Regions from separate parts of the Candidatus Pantoea communis genome, predicted to be linked through region 3. Evidence: predicted binding sites of a transcription regulator. Region 3 holds the regulator's gene; each other region holds the start of a gene.

Region 1 (4,895 bases), on a different contig from region 3:
GCATGTGCTGCTGATAGAACGCGATAAAGCGTTCGCTTTTGGCTTCATCATTGAGTGCTGCACCGAGCGTACGCAGACTGGCAACGGTATTCGTCAGCGGATCAACGCGGAAATCGAGAAACAACACTGGGATATTCGCGGCCTGTAGCTGCAGCATAAACTGCGAGTTATTGGGCGGAGTACGCGCATACACCGGCAGGATCACCAAATCCGGCTGCAGCGCGATAATCTTCTCTACATTCAGCTGCGAAAAGTTAGAGTTGCCAATCTGGGTAATCTTGCCAATCTCCGGGAAGGCTTTGACGTAACGATCCCAGGTCTGTTTATCCAGATTGCGCAGATCTGCAGGCCAGCCCACCACCCGTTTCGCCGGGTTGCCGTCTTCCACCAGGGCGAGGGTATAGATCATCCGGCTTTCGCCAATCACAATCCGCTGTGGATTATCCGGAACCTTCACCTGGCGTTGCAGGCTATCCGTCAGGGTTTTGCTCTGCGCCGCCAGTGGCAATAACAGCAGCAAAGTCAGTAGCACTCTTTTCATCGCATTGCTCACAGTAGGCTCCGCCCTGAAAGGCGGAGCGCAGCAGATTAGAAGTCGACAGCGGCCTGTAAGTACATAACGCGCGGTTCCCCTTCAATCACGCGCAGATTCCCGGCACTGGATTCATAGTATTCGCGGTTGAACAGGTTTTTCACGTTGAGCTTCAGCTGGGTGTGTTTACCGATCAACTGGCTGTCCCAGGCGATAAAGGCATCGGCCACGGTATAGGCGGGCATCACGAAGCTGTTTTCCGGATCGCCAGCACGAGTACCGACATAGCGTCCGCCGCCGCCCAGGCGCAGTTCACCCGGCAGCCAGGAGAAACGCAGGGTGTGGCTGAGATACAGGCTGCCCATATTGGTCGGGGCGTTCACCAGACGGTTGCCGACGTTGTCAGGATTCACGTTGTCGGAAACAATCTCAGTTTTGTCGTAGCTGTAGTTGGCGATCAGGTTCCAGTCAGGCGCAAACTCGCCGTTGACCTCCAGCTCCGCACCGGTCGAGCGTGCTTTGGGAATGTTGCGCGTCACGCCGTTAATGAAAATCGACATGTCCTCTTCATCAATGCGGTACAGCGCCAGTGTGGCCGCCAGATTGGGCGCAACCTGCCATTTAGAACCGACTTCCCAGGTGGTGCCTTTCTCGGTGGACGCCACGTTGCCGTCATCGTCGGTTTGGGTTGATGGCGTAAACGATTTGCTGTAGCTGCCGTACAGTGAGACATCCGGCAATACTTTGTACACCACCCCCAACTGCGGCAGGAAAGCGTTGCCGCGATCGTTGAGTGTGGTTTCTGGATCGATAAAGCCGTTGCTGGAGGTTTGGGTATAGCGCTGGAAACGGCCACCCAACACTGCAATCCATTTATCCGTCAGATGAATGCTGTCTTTGGCAAACACCGAGCGGCTATAAAGATTGGTGCGCAGATTGCTCAGTGCATCGTTATAGGTGCTGTCGCTGACGATCGGCTCTTCGCCGTACACCGGGTCGTACATATTGAAGGTGCGTGAAACAGTGCCGCGATAAGATCGCGCTTTATAGGTTTCGTTCTGCTCATAATCGACACCCACCAACAAGTCGTGCTGCATGCCCGCGATAGTGGGAGAACCGCTGATATCCCAGGAGACATATTCCGTCTGATGGTTGAAGCCGCGGTTAGCATCAGCACGGCGCGAAACGATACCGGTCGTGGTGTTGATGGCGGTGGCGCGCACTTCGTTACTGTCATAACGGCGCTGCATCCAGCCGTAGTTGAGATGCGTATCCCAGACATCATTGAGGTTGTAACCGTATGAGACGTTCAGGCGCTTGTTTTTGCCCCAGGCATGGTTCGCATTGTCGTCGAGACGACGGTTGTAAGGAATATCGACGGGTTTCCCGCCAATAAACGCCGTACCACGGTCGTAGGGCACATCGTATTTATACTCGACGTAGCTGATGTTGAAGGACGCGCGATCGCCGTACCAGCTTAATGACGGCGCCAGCAGGGTATGTTCGTTAACGCCAAAATTACGCCAGTAATCCTCGCGCTGACGTTCAGCCACCATGCGGAAAGCAAAGCCGTTACCGAGTGGACCGGTGATATCGACCATGCCAGTGCCACCGCCGTAACTGCTGGATTCACCGCTGATGTGGGTGTTCCACTCGTATTGCGGCTTTTTACTCACCAGATTGATAATGCCGCCGGGATTCAGAATGCCGTACAGCAGCGATGAGGATCCTTTCAGCACCTCAACATGATCGATGCTGGCATCCATGGTCAGACCCTGGTTACTGCGTACGCCGTCGATGAAGATTGAACCGTCGGTGTTGGAGCCGAAACCACGCTTAACAAAACCATCTTCAGTACCGCCCAGGGTATTGCCCTGGGTGACGCCACTGACGAATTTCACCGCATCATTCAGGCTGGTGACCTGATAATCCTTCATCACTTGTGGCGTCACCACGCTGATTGACTGCGGTGTTTCGTTGCGTGGCGTTGAGGTGCGCAGTGTCGCCGCCGCATCGTCCTGGTTGTAGCTGCTGGAGGTGGTTTCCGAAGCGGCTGTCACGGTCAAGGTTTGATCCGCGCCGCTGGCTGAATAACTGTACAGCAGGGTGGAAGCCAGTAATACCTGAGAGCCAGAGAGCGTATATTTTACCGCTGATGAAAATAAGCAAAGATACTTCATTAAGTTAAATCCGCATCAAAAAGGGAAATATTCAGAAGAGCGGATGGTAATGAGATTGATTTCCATTTACAACAAAATAATGCCGATTTTTCATCTCATTGACGTATTTTATTGATTATTTTTTTATTGGATTCTGCGGCATAAAACACCTGCTTCATGCAACTGCCGTTGATATGTAGTTTTTAAATGCACTGTTTTATTTAGTATTATTCTAAAAATGTAGTAGTGAATGTAGTTTCATTAATCATGATTTAATTTGACTACATTTTATCGACGCTCGCCTCTCACTCTCCAGTGGCGTTAATAGATTGGAGGTATTCATTTATTTTAATTAAATTAAGGTATTCTTAATTTTCATCGGAATAATACGTTTACTGCTGCCTCTTTTGTGAAGGGGTAAAGGCGCATTCACGCTTTGCTTCGTGACCTGTTCTGGATTACTCTCGCGCTGCGTGACGTTGCGAAGGTCGCGTCTGGCAGCGTAACTTACTTATTAACAAGGTGTTTTAACCGTGACTGATTCCGTGCCTAAAACCAGCAAGCGGCCCTACGATCTCTACGGTGAGCGTTTTCACACCGCTAAACATCAGCTCACGCCGCGCCTGTTTAAAGTGGCGAATTACATCCATCAGCACCGGAGTGTGGTACTGGATAAAACCGCGCTGGGCATTGCCATCGATACCCAAACCTCGGATGCCACAGTGATCCGCGCCATTCAGGCGTTAGGATTCTCCGGTTTCCGCGACTTGAAGATTGTGATGGCGGAGTTCCTGGGCGTCACACAGCGCTCGCCGGCACGCGTGGCTTCCACGGTGAATGCCTTGTCACAGGATGCCAAAGGCAGTGTTGATTTTGTGCTGGATAGTTATCGTATTAGCTGCGATATGCTTGCCTCCAGCGCCAATCGCCAGGCGATTCAGCAGGCGATCGACCTTTTGCAGCAGGCGGATCGCGTGGCTATTTTCGGCATTGGTGCGTCTGCAATACTGGCCGACTACACAGCCCGTCTGTTCAAACGTAATGGCACATCCTCATATGTCCTGAATCGCACCGGCATTGCCCTCAGCGAACAAATTGCCGAGATGCGCCATGCCGATGTGTTGATCATGCTGGTACAAAGTAGCGCGCATCCGGAAGGGCTGGTAACGCTGGCCGAGGCTCAGCGGCTGGGATTGAAAATCATTGTGCTCACTGGCGCGCCAGACAGCATCTTTGCCCAACGCTCTGATGTCACCATTGAGATCCCCCGCAGTCGTGACGCGGATAAAATGCCGGTACACACTACGCCAATGATCTGTCTGGAAATTTTAGTGCTGGGGTTGGCGGCCACCACGCCGGTTGCCACCATGGAAAGCATGAGCAAACTGTATGAGATCAGTAATGCCTTGACGCGCCCCGGCGCGCGCAAAACCAACAAGTCCTGAACCTATTTTGGAAGCGAACATGACCAGCGATTCTTCTCTGCTTGAAGTGCAGAGGGTTACTTATGCTATGCAAGGGCGAACCTTACTGGCACCTGTTTCACTGCAACTTAACGCCGGTGATTTTTTGCTGCTGACCGGGCCCTCAGGCAGTGGAAAAAGCACGCTGTTGAAGATTCTGGCCTCGCTACTGGCCCCCACCGCTGGACAGATCCGCTTTAAGAACCGTGATATCGCCACGATAAAAGCCGAGCTGTATCGCCAGCAGGTATCGTACTGTTTTCAAACGCCGCAGCTGTTTGGCGAGACAGTGTATGACAATCTGGCGCTGCCGTGGCAAATCCGGCAACAGAAGCCGCCACGCGAGGCGCTGATGGCGTCTCTGGAGAGCGTGCATCTGGATGCTGAGATGCTGGATAAACCGGTTGAACAGCTGTCAGGAGGTGAGAAACAGCGCGTGGGTTTACTGCGCAATCTGCAATTCTTGCCCAAAGTGTTGCTGTTAGATGAGGTGACGAGCGCACTGGACGAAGAGAACAAGACACTTGTCCAGCAGCTGATTCAGCAGCGGGTGCAGGAGCAACAGTTGGCGGTGGTGTGGATCAGTCACGATCCCGATGAGATCCAGCATGCAGAGAAAGTGCTGCGACTGACGGCGCCGGAAAGAGGAGAGTCGCATGAGTCAGCATAATATTACCGACAGCTCATTGCTGTTGTCGCTGATGCTGGTGGTAATCGCACTGATCATCAGCCAGAAAGAGA
Region 2 (4,895 bases), on a different contig from region 3:
GATTTCTGGCGCGGTCAGGAGGTGCTGACTGCTCTGGGCGACCTGCATTGCATCGGCTCCGGTGCCGATTTGTAATCCGTCGCGGCTCACGGCGGAGCCACCGCCCATCAGATAAAAATCAGGGTTACGTGACAGGATGTATTCCGGGTTCAGTTTGCCGATCGGCGCGCTCAGCATGTCGGCGCCAATGTTATGTCCCCCTGCCGCAGCAATGAAGTCGCTCATATTGCTGGGTCCCGAGGTAAAGCAGCAATCGCCTTTACCCGGATTGAGATGGAAAAATACCGAGGGACGCGTGCTGACATTCGCCAGGCGTTTTGCAACCTCATCCATATGCTGTTGCCAGAACGCGATCACCTGATCGGCCTGTGCCTCCTGACCGAGTAACTGACCGAGCATCTTCAGGCTTGGCATGGTGTTCACCAGCGGTTTGCGGAAGAAATCAACAAACACATAGGGGATGTGGGCCGCATCCAGAGCATCGAGTCCCGGTGGAATCGGTCCATACAGGGTGAAGATCACCAGATCCGGTTTAGCCGCGATTGTCGCCTCCATTGAAAAGGTACCGCTGTTCATGGTGCCCAGCACCGGTATGTGGCTGGCCGCGGGATACTGTTTTTTTATCGCCTCCCAGGTGGCAGGTGAGTAGCGCTGGAGATCGTCTCCCCAGCCCACCAGATTATGGAAAGGATCTTTCTCCAGCAGCGCCAGCGTAATGATGTGGCGATTCTCTCCCAGCACCACGCGTTTTGCTGGTCCAGGCAGAGTCACTTTACGCTGCAGCATATCGGTGACCGTAATCGCTGCCCACGCTGAAGAAGCACTGCACATCAGGCAGAGTGCGCACAGCCACATTATCAGGTTGGATTTTCTCATCATGATGTTTTCCTTAACTTACCAGCGATAGGACAGGGTGGCGCTTAACGAGCGGTCATAACCCGTGGTGCAGGTGGTGGTTGAGCAACTGACCCAATAATGTTTGTTAAGCAGGTTATTGGCGTTGAGCGCCACATTCAGTCCATGGAGTTGGGCATTGATCTGTCCCAAATCGTAGTGAATGGCGGCATCAACCAGGGTGTAGTCCGGTACTTTGATGGTGTTGTTGGTGTCAGCCCAGGTCGAGCCCACATAGTGCACACCTGCACCTAAGCCCAGTGAAGCCAGCGGGCCACTCGCAACGGTGTAATTGCTCCAGAGAGAGGCCATATGCTCGGGCATGGCGGTGGGCGTTTTGCCCTGTGCACCGGCCACCGTGGTCTTGCTGGTCTCAAGATTGTTCCAGCTGTAACTGGCAATCAGTTTCCAGTCGTCGGTGAGGTTGGCGGTGGCTGAGGCTTCGATCCCTTTCGAGGTAACCTGTCCGGTCTGAATTTTGTTCAACGAATTGTCGGGATCGGTGGTCTGCACGTTATCCTGCGTCAGGTCGAACCATGCCAGCGTAAACAGTGCATCGAACTGCTCTGGCTGATATTTCACACCGACTTCCCACTGTTTGCCGGTGGTGGGTTTGTAGGCGTCACCATAGAAATTGGTGCCCAGCACTGGCGCAAATGAGGTGGCATAACTGACATAAGGTGCTACCCCGATATCCGTTATCCAGCTTAAGCCTGCCCGCCACGTAAAGCGCTGATCGTCCTGCGAAGTGTAAGTGTCGTTGAGACGGTTTTTGGTGTTCACCGAAGCCCAGTCCTGACGCGCAGAGAGGTCGAGGTTCAGATGCTGGAACAACGCGAGGCTGTTAGAGAGGTAAACGCCGGTTTCGTTAGCATTCTGCTGCGTGCTGGTATAGGGCGAGGTCGTCGGGAAGCGACCATTGCCGGTCGGCTGGTAAATATCAATGCTGCTGGCCCGGCCATAGTTCAGATAGTAATCCTCCCCGGTGTGGCGGAAAGACACGCCCGCAACACTGGAACCGTGCACGGGCCCTGCATCCCAATCGGTCTTGAGGTTGTTATCAGTGGCGAAGACTTTCCCTTTAATACCGAACTCATAGGCCACGCGATTCAGCGTGCGCATGTCCGCCGCCAGCGACGCGCCTGAAAGCGTTTGCGTCATCAGGTCGGTTTCGGTGTAGCGGCTGGCAGAATGGAAGGTCCAGCGATCGCCAAAATGGTGGTCCAGTTCGTAACCCAGATTGCTCTGGGTCATATGGTTATCGAGATTGGTCCCATCAAGATAACTGTTGCGGTTGACCTGCCCGTTAGGGTTGCTGAGTAAGGCGCCATACAGCGGCAGGTAAGGGCGTGGGGGGCCAAATTTATTGCGGCTAACCGAGGCCAATACGGTCAATGAGGTGTCTGCATCGGGGCGCCAGGTCAAGGAAGGCGCCAGGTACAGGGTGTCATCCGGGACGTTGTTGAACTGGGTATTGCTGTCACGCCCCACACCCACCACGCGATAGAGCAGTGTTTTATCATCGTTAAGCGGCCCGGAGGTGTCGAACTGGCCCTGCATGCGGCCATGACTGCCGGTCTGAATGGCCACTTCATGCTGTGCATTTAACGTGGGACGCTTGCTGATGGCGTTGATAATACCGCCTGGCGATCCTGCGCCGTAAAGGAAACCATTGGGGCCACGCAGCACGTCCAGTTGTTCCAATCCGTAAGGTTCGTAGCGTACGTAGGACTGCTGAGTGGTGGATCGCAATCCATCCAGCAAGGTCCCGTTCAGTGTTGAATCAAAACCACGGATGTTGAAGTAGTCAAAGCGGGACGAGATCGCAGAGGTTGAGGCATACACTCCCGGTGTGTATTGCAGGGCCTGGGTGGTGCTCTGCACGTTACGATCGTCCATTTCGCTGCGGGTGATCACCGATACTGACTGGGGCGTGGCGAGAATGGATTCATTGGTGCGGCTCCCCGTTGTGCTGGTCTGTGCAACATAGCCTTTTTCTGGTGCCGTTTTGCTGTCTGCCGTGACTTGCAAGGTATCTTCTGCCAGCGCGCAATGGGCATTAATTAACAGCGCCAGGCAGGTAAGGGGCGTGGTCCAGCGCGCCCAATTTTTATTATTGTTTTCCAAGGTATTCTCCACAATAGAAGCGACTTTTTTGTCGACTAAAAGTGTGTCAGTGAGAATGTGGGCAGACAATCAGCAACACTTTCGCTTGCCGAACTCTTTCTTTAGAAAAACATGCAAAATGAAACTTCCCGGTGTGGCCGGGAAGTTTATTTAGGATCTGTGCTGATTCTGCTGCCAGTAGACGGTTTGCGTTTCGATATACCCATGGACAGGCATTTACAAAACGCTTACATTGAGAATGATAATCAATATCACTCATCTCACGGTAGGGTCAAAGATGGATTCTCAGAAGCTTTCCGCCAGAAAAGGCAAACTTAGTCAGGGAGGTGATGGCGGAGTACAGATGTTGTTGCGAGGTGATATTTCACTCGCCAGCGGCAGCGTTAACCCGCAGCGGGCGATCTGGCAGGATGAACAGCTGTTTGTGGGTCTGAAAATCATCATCATCGAAAGTGGTGAACTGTTGTGCCGTTTTCCTCAGCAAGCAGAGCGGCATATCAAAGGTCCGGCACTCTGTGCTGTCTGGAGTCAGGATTTAGCGCACGCAAGTCAATGCTTACTGCCTGGCGCTGATTTGAATTACACCGCCGTGAATATCTCTACGCACTCGTTGAGCCAGCATCTTTGCGCCGAGTCCATCAACACACTGACTGCAGGCATGCAGCTCGATTTGTCCGCAAATCCTGGTATGCGTATTCAGGCAACGCCAAAGTGCCTGAGTGGACTGAGAGCGCAACTGTTTACCAACCCACTGCAAGGTGTCGCACGACAGCTGTACATGACGGGCAAAGCGCTGGAGATCGTTGCTCACACGCTGGATAGTTTGGTCAGTGAAGACAGGACGTTGCAGCAATCAACATTACGCCTAAGCGCCTGCGATATTGCCCGGCTGCATGATGTGAAAAACTTGCTCGCTGAGCACATCGACTCACCTCCCTCCATTCGTGATCTCAGCGCTAAAGTTGGCCTGAACACGCGTAAACTCACCGCCGGGTTCCGACGCCTGTTTAATCAGAGCATCTTCGGCTATTTGCAAACGCTGCGACTCGAAACCGCCTGGCGTATGTTGTCGACGGGGGAAGCCAGCGTCTCTTCAGTGGCCTATCAGGTCGGTTATTCGCCCGCCCATTTCTCCGTCGCTTTCCGCAAAAAATATGGCTTTGCACCTAAGGATATGCGGGGCTGAAACGGGGCAGAGCGATCTGATTGCTTAGCTTTTTAAACTGAGGTATTGAGCGGCAAATCAACCCTGGGGAGTAGGTCCAATTCTACGCCAGCCCATCCACAATGGTAATCATGGCCGTTGCCACGTTCTCACGCTGCTTTTTGGCTAACTGATACTCGTCAGAATGATAGCAGTCCAGCGCCGTTTGATAATCGGGGAATTCAATGATCACATGCTTCTTAAATTCATCACCCTCAAGTGAGGTGGCATTTTCACCGCGGGCAATAAACTTCGCCTGATATTTTTTAAACGCAAGCGGTGCCAGCTCAATATAATTCTGGTACTGCTGTGCATCCTCAATATTGACGTGGGCGATCCAATAAGCAGACATTATTTTTCCTCAGCAGTCAGTATAGATTTAGCCAGCGTGGCCGCTTCTGAAAGATGCTGTTTGACGGCCTCTTTCGCGTGTTCGGCATTGTTCTCTTCAATCGCTTCATAAATTCGCGACATACGCTCAAAACCCGCCACCTGACGCTCCGGACTGCGCAGGGTCAGTTCGCGCAGTCGACTAATACGACTATTCAGGCGCTGGACGATTTCCCACGCAATATGATGTTTTGCAATGGAAAAGAGTGCTTCATAAAAGGCCTGAGACGCTTCAACGCGTTCAATATCATCATGATCGTGCGAGGCTTTAGCAATGCGC
Region 3 (4,895 bases):
GAGATGGCGTCGCTGGAATCCTGTATTCGTGACGATCTCAATGAGAACGCACCACGCGCGATGGCGGTACTTGACCCGTTGAAAGTGGTGATCGAAAACCTGCCCGCCGGCCACGAAGAAACGCTGACCATGCCTAATCATCCAAACAAGCCGGAGATGGGCACGCGTGAAGTGTCGTTCAGCCGTGAAGTGTGGATCGATCGCGCTGACTTCCGTGAAGAAGCCAACAAACAGTACAAACGTTTGGTTCTGGGCAAAGAAGTGCGTCTGCGCAATGCTTATGTGATTCGTGCTGAGCGTGTGGCGAAAGACGAAGAGGGTAACATTACCTGCATCTATGCCACTTGTGATGTTGACACCCTGAGCAAGGATCCGGCGGATGGTCGCAAAGTGAAAGGTGTGATCCACTGGGTTTCCGCCATTCATGGACTGCCAGCTGAGTTCCGTCTTTACGACCGTCTGTTCAGCGTGCCAAACCCCGCGGCGGCTGAGGATTTCCTCACCACCATTAACCCGAACTCGCTGGAGATCAAACAGGGCTTCGTGGAGTCTGGTTTGCGTGAAGCGGCCACTACCGCAGCTTATCAGTTTGAACGTGAAGGTTATTTCTGTGCCGATAGTGTCTACTCACAGCCGGGTAAATTGGTGTTTAACCGCACGGTTGGACTGCGCGATACCTTCGCGAAGATTGGCGAGTAATATCTTTCGTCGATTGCACAATATGATCATGAAAGGGCGAGCAATCGCCCTTTTTTATTGCCTGTAATTCGCCACGGGCAATCAATTATGCTGAAGGCGGCAAGCTGAGCTTGTTGTCTATTTTGCGACAATTCTGACTTTAGCAAAATTAACCCATTTGCGAGTGTGAAAAATTGTATTTCAGGTAGGCTATGCGCTCTAAATAGAGCTCTGCGGGTTATCAAAGGAAAAAAAATGACAAGTCTCGCCCTGGAAGCTAAGCATAGTGTGGTGGTATTACATCAGCTTATTGAACGTGTTTTTAACCAGGTAGAAGGCAGTGATGACAGCATGGAACTGCTTTTGTCACACTTTCACCCGGATTTCAAAATGGTGACGCCGCTGGGTAAGCAACTGGATCTGAATGAGACCGAAGTGCTGTTTCGCAAACTGCACGGTCAGCGGGAAGGGCTGCGCATTGCCACCAGTGAGCATGCCATCATTTCTCAACAGAGCCAGGAAGTGACGATTCAGTATCGTGAACTGCAGATGTTGAACGGCACCCATCAAACGCGCATCTCTTTGGCTGTGCTGGATTGCAGCACCACCATTCCTCGCTGGCGCTACCTCCACGAGACCTTTATCGCTTGATAACAGGCATAAAAAAACCGGTGACCAGCACCGGTTTTTTTATATTGCATAGCACACTCAATTACTTATCGTGGAGCGTCTCGTCTTCGCGGCAGTCTCCCAGTGCACAGTGGCCGTACAAGTACAGGCTGTGGTTACTGAGTTTAATGCCATGGCGAGTGGCAATCTCACGCTGACGCGTTTCGATTGATTCATCGCTGAATTCGATCACTTTGCCACAATCCAGGCAGATCAAGTGGTCATGGTGATGCTGCTGAGTCAGTTCGAATACGGATTTGCCGCCTTCGAAGTTATGACGGGTGACGATACCCGCGTCATCAAACTGGTTAAGAACGCGATATACCGTTGCCAGGCCAATCTCTTCGCCCATATCGATCAGGCGCTTATACAAATCTTCCGCACTGACGTGATGGGACTCGGGGCCCGGTCCCTGAAGCACTTCCAAAATTTTCAATCTTGGCAGAGTGACTTTCAGGCCAGCCTTCTTCAATGCGGAGTTGTTGTCAGTCATTCGGATATTGTCCTGTTACTTTGCATGTCACTTACGGCGCAGGGGCCTTGAATGTTTAGGTCACACGTATTCTCATTTGCGTCTCATTATAGAACTCAAGCAGTGAAATGAAAACCGGGGTATCGCGCAAATCAACAAAAGTCGTAAGGATAAACATCGCCTACGTCAGCGCGGAACGGTGTGGTTTGGGTTTCCATTTCACTCAGCCTCAGTCAACAATCAGAGGAATAAGCGGATGACCATTGCGGGTATTCTACAGATTTGCGGGGAAAAGTTAAAAAACCGTAGCTATTATTTTTATAGGAAATTCCTTTGTCCCAATGTGAGCCAGCGCTCACATTGGGGAGGCGAGGCATCAGGCTTCGATGATCTCTTTTAACTGCAGCTCATCAAAAATCTGTTTCACCCAGGCATCAACACGTTCGTTGGTCAGCTCAGGTTGACGATCTTCGTCAATCGCCAGGCCGAGGAAGTGTTTGTCATCGGCCAGACCTTTTGAGGCTTCAAAATGATAGCCCTCAGTCGGCCAGTGGCCCACAATCACCGCGCCGTTTGGTTCAATGATGTCGCGAATCGTGCCCATCGCATCACAGAAATATTCTGCGTAGTCTTCCTGGTCGCCACAACCAAACAGCGCCACCAGTTTGCCATTAAAGTCGATCTCTTCCAGCGTAGGGAAGAAGTCATCCCAGTCACACTGTGCTTCGCCGTAATACCAGGTAGGAATGCCCAGCAGCAGGATGTCGAACGCTGCGAGATCTTCTTTAGTGCTCTTAGCAATGTCATGCACTTCGGCGACATCTTTACCCAGTTGTTTCTGGATCATTTTTGCAATGTTTTCAGTGTTGCCGGTATCGCTGCCGAAGAAAATGCCTACGATTGCCATGGGTTAAGTAACCTCTTAAAGCCTGATTGTGAAAGTAAGTCAATTGACTGCACATGTTAGCGAATGATAGCAGACCGTTGAAAAGGGCGGAACGAGTAAAGCCTGAACTTTGTGTTCCTGCGTGCGGTCAGCGCGCTAAGACAGTTTGAGTTGCGCCAGCAGCATTTGTTCAATCAATTCGCTGCGGCTGATGTTTTGTTGCTCGGCCAGCGTGTTCAGGGCGTCAACCGCTTCGCTGGACATTTTCAGCTCAACACGACGCAGCCCTCGCACTTTATCGCGCTTGAGCTGGTTACGTTTGTTGATACGCAACTGTTCGTCACGTGTCAGCAGGCTGGTTTTGGGTCGACCAGGACGCCGCTCGTCTGCAAAAAGATCAAGCGTGGTACGGTCAGTCTGTTCTTTTGCCATGATTAGTGAAACTGAGTGGGCGCGAACGGCGGAAAGGCGCTGCGCGATTTATACATTATCGGCCCGACCGCGGCGAAAAAATCATCCGCGGCAAATTTTTAGCGCGACATCATACTCCAGCGCCATCCGCGACGCCAACCCTAAACCGCATACGGCAAGCTTTTGCTTTTACAGGTTAAAAAAACGACGAACTGCGCGCAAAACCGCATCAGGTTTTTCGGCATGGACCCAATGACCGGCCCCGCTAATCACGTGTGCGTGTGCCTGCGGGAACTGACGCAGCAGTGCATCGCGGTGCTGATTGTCGAGGTAAGGAGAATCGCCACCGCGAATAAACAATGCGGGATGTGGCCAGGCGGGAACTTCTTCCCAGCCAGAAATCGTGGTGTAGTTGTCCCACAACACCGGCACGTTAAAGCGCCATTCGCCCTCGACAAAGGACTTGAGGATAAACTGAATCACCCCCTCTTCGGCGACATGTTGGCGCATCACCTCGGCCGCTTCACTGCGACGCGTCACACCCGCGGCGGTGACGGCGCGAATACCGGCAAAGATTTCATCGTGGCGGCGGGTTTGGTAATCCACGGGCGCGATATCGATCAGCACCATCTTCTCAATACGTTCGGGGGCCACGGCACTCAGTGCCATGGCGATCTTACCGCCCATCGAGTGGCCTATCACGCCAGCGCGTTCAATCTGGTGTGCATCCAGCGTCTCAACGATATCTTGCGCCATGGCGTGATAATTCATCACCTCACTGCGCTCAGATAAACCATGGTTGCGTACGTCCACTTGTAACGTGGGGCGAGCATCCCGTACGCCGCGTGCCAGCACGCCAAGGTTATCCAGGCTGCCAAACAGGCCATGAATTAACAGAATCGGGGACGCTTCAGGGGGAGATTGTTCAGTTTGCAGACGGGCGTTCAAAATCATGGCTAAAGTTCTTACGGTTGTGACCTTGGCTTAGGGTATCATGGATTCACCTGTCCAGGAGCCAGCCGGCCAGGCATTAGGGCATATTCCGACTTTTGCCCTGAAACGACGCCAGCGCTATCGGCTGCCACGGATTTAACTTTATAATCCTTATGTTAGAGCCCGCTCACGTTTTGCACAGCTCGATTTTGCTAAGGCCGTTGCAATAAAGCGTGGTTCTGTCATTTGCCAGAATTGTACGGAATAAGATGAAAACGATTGAAGTTGACGAAGAACTCTACCGTTATATTGCCAGCCACACGCAGCACATTGGTGAAAGCGCCTCGGATATTTTGCGCCGCATGCTGAAGTTTACCGCGGGCCAGACCGCACCGACTGCACCTGTCGCTGCGGCTTCGGCTTCGGTCAAGGAAGCGCAGCCAGTGCGCAGCGAAGCGCGTCCTCAGGATCGCGTACGCGCCGTGCGTGAACTGCTGCTCTCTGATCAGTATGCTGAGCAGAATAAGGCGGTTAATCGCTTTATGCTGGTACTGTCAACGCTCTATCGTCTTGATCCAGCAGCCTTTGCTGATGCGACTGCCTCGCTGCAGGGCCGCACTCGCGTCTATTTTGCGGGTGACGAGCATACGCTGCTGCAAAATGGCACCCATACTAAGCCGAAGCACGTTCCTGGCACACCGTACTGGGTGATCACCAATACCAATACAGGCCGCAAATGCAGCATGGTGGAACACATCATGCTGGCGATGCAGTTCCCTCAGGAACTGACAGAGAAAGTTCGCGGCACCATTTAAACTGAAGCGTCAGGGAGAAGCGCCAATGGCC

What was found. The regulator Fur, encoded in region 3, represses iron uptake genes when iron is present. The targets are predictions, from matches to a motif close to ATAATAATGAGAACNACTATCAA.
Region 1: a site for Fur is predicted at 2,756-2,778, ahead of F3J37_RS15550 (TonB-dependent siderophore receptor). Genes of this name have one in related genera too.
Region 2: a site for Fur is predicted at 3,248-3,270, ahead of F3J37_RS18840 (TonB-dependent siderophore receptor). Genes of this name have one in related genera too.

What each region holds. Positions count from the first base shown of each region.
Region 1 covers NZ_VWXC01000011.1:74,552-79,446, forward strand. Annotated here, with positions in the region: gene F3J37_RS15545 (ABC transporter substrate-binding protein) at 1-541, opposite strand, end outside; gene F3J37_RS15550 (TonB-dependent siderophore receptor) at 589-2,712, opposite strand; gene F3J37_RS15555 (MurR/RpiR family transcriptional regulator) at 3,225-4,136, shown strand; gene fetA (iron efflux ABC transporter ATP-binding subunit FetA) at 4,156-4,824, shown strand; gene fetB (iron efflux ABC transporter permease subunit FetB) at 4,811-4,895, shown strand, end outside.
Region 2 covers NZ_VWXC01000015.1:1,141-6,035, reverse strand. Annotated here, with positions in the region: gene F3J37_RS18845 (ABC transporter substrate-binding protein) at 1-879, opposite strand, end outside; gene F3J37_RS18840 (TonB-dependent siderophore receptor) at 895-3,021, opposite strand; gene F3J37_RS18835 (helix-turn-helix transcriptional regulator) at 3,365-4,207, shown strand; gene F3J37_RS18830 (DUF1330 domain-containing protein) at 4,290-4,577, opposite strand; gene F3J37_RS18825 (GntR family transcriptional regulator) at 4,577-4,895, opposite strand, start outside.
Region 3 covers NZ_VWXC01000005.1:65,554-70,448, forward strand. Annotated here, with positions in the region: gene glnS (glutamine--tRNA ligase) at 1-699, shown strand, start outside; gene F3J37_RS08830 (hypothetical protein) at 934-1,329, shown strand; gene fur (ferric iron uptake transcriptional regulator) at 1,391-1,840, opposite strand; gene fldA (flavodoxin FldA) at 2,196-2,726, opposite strand; gene ybfE (LexA regulated protein) at 2,862-3,137, opposite strand; gene ybfF (esterase) at 3,306-4,070, opposite strand; gene seqA (replication initiation negative regulator SeqA) at 4,319-4,864, shown strand; gene pgm (phosphoglucomutase (alpha-D-glucose-1,6-bisphosphate-dependent)) at 4,890-4,895, shown strand, end outside.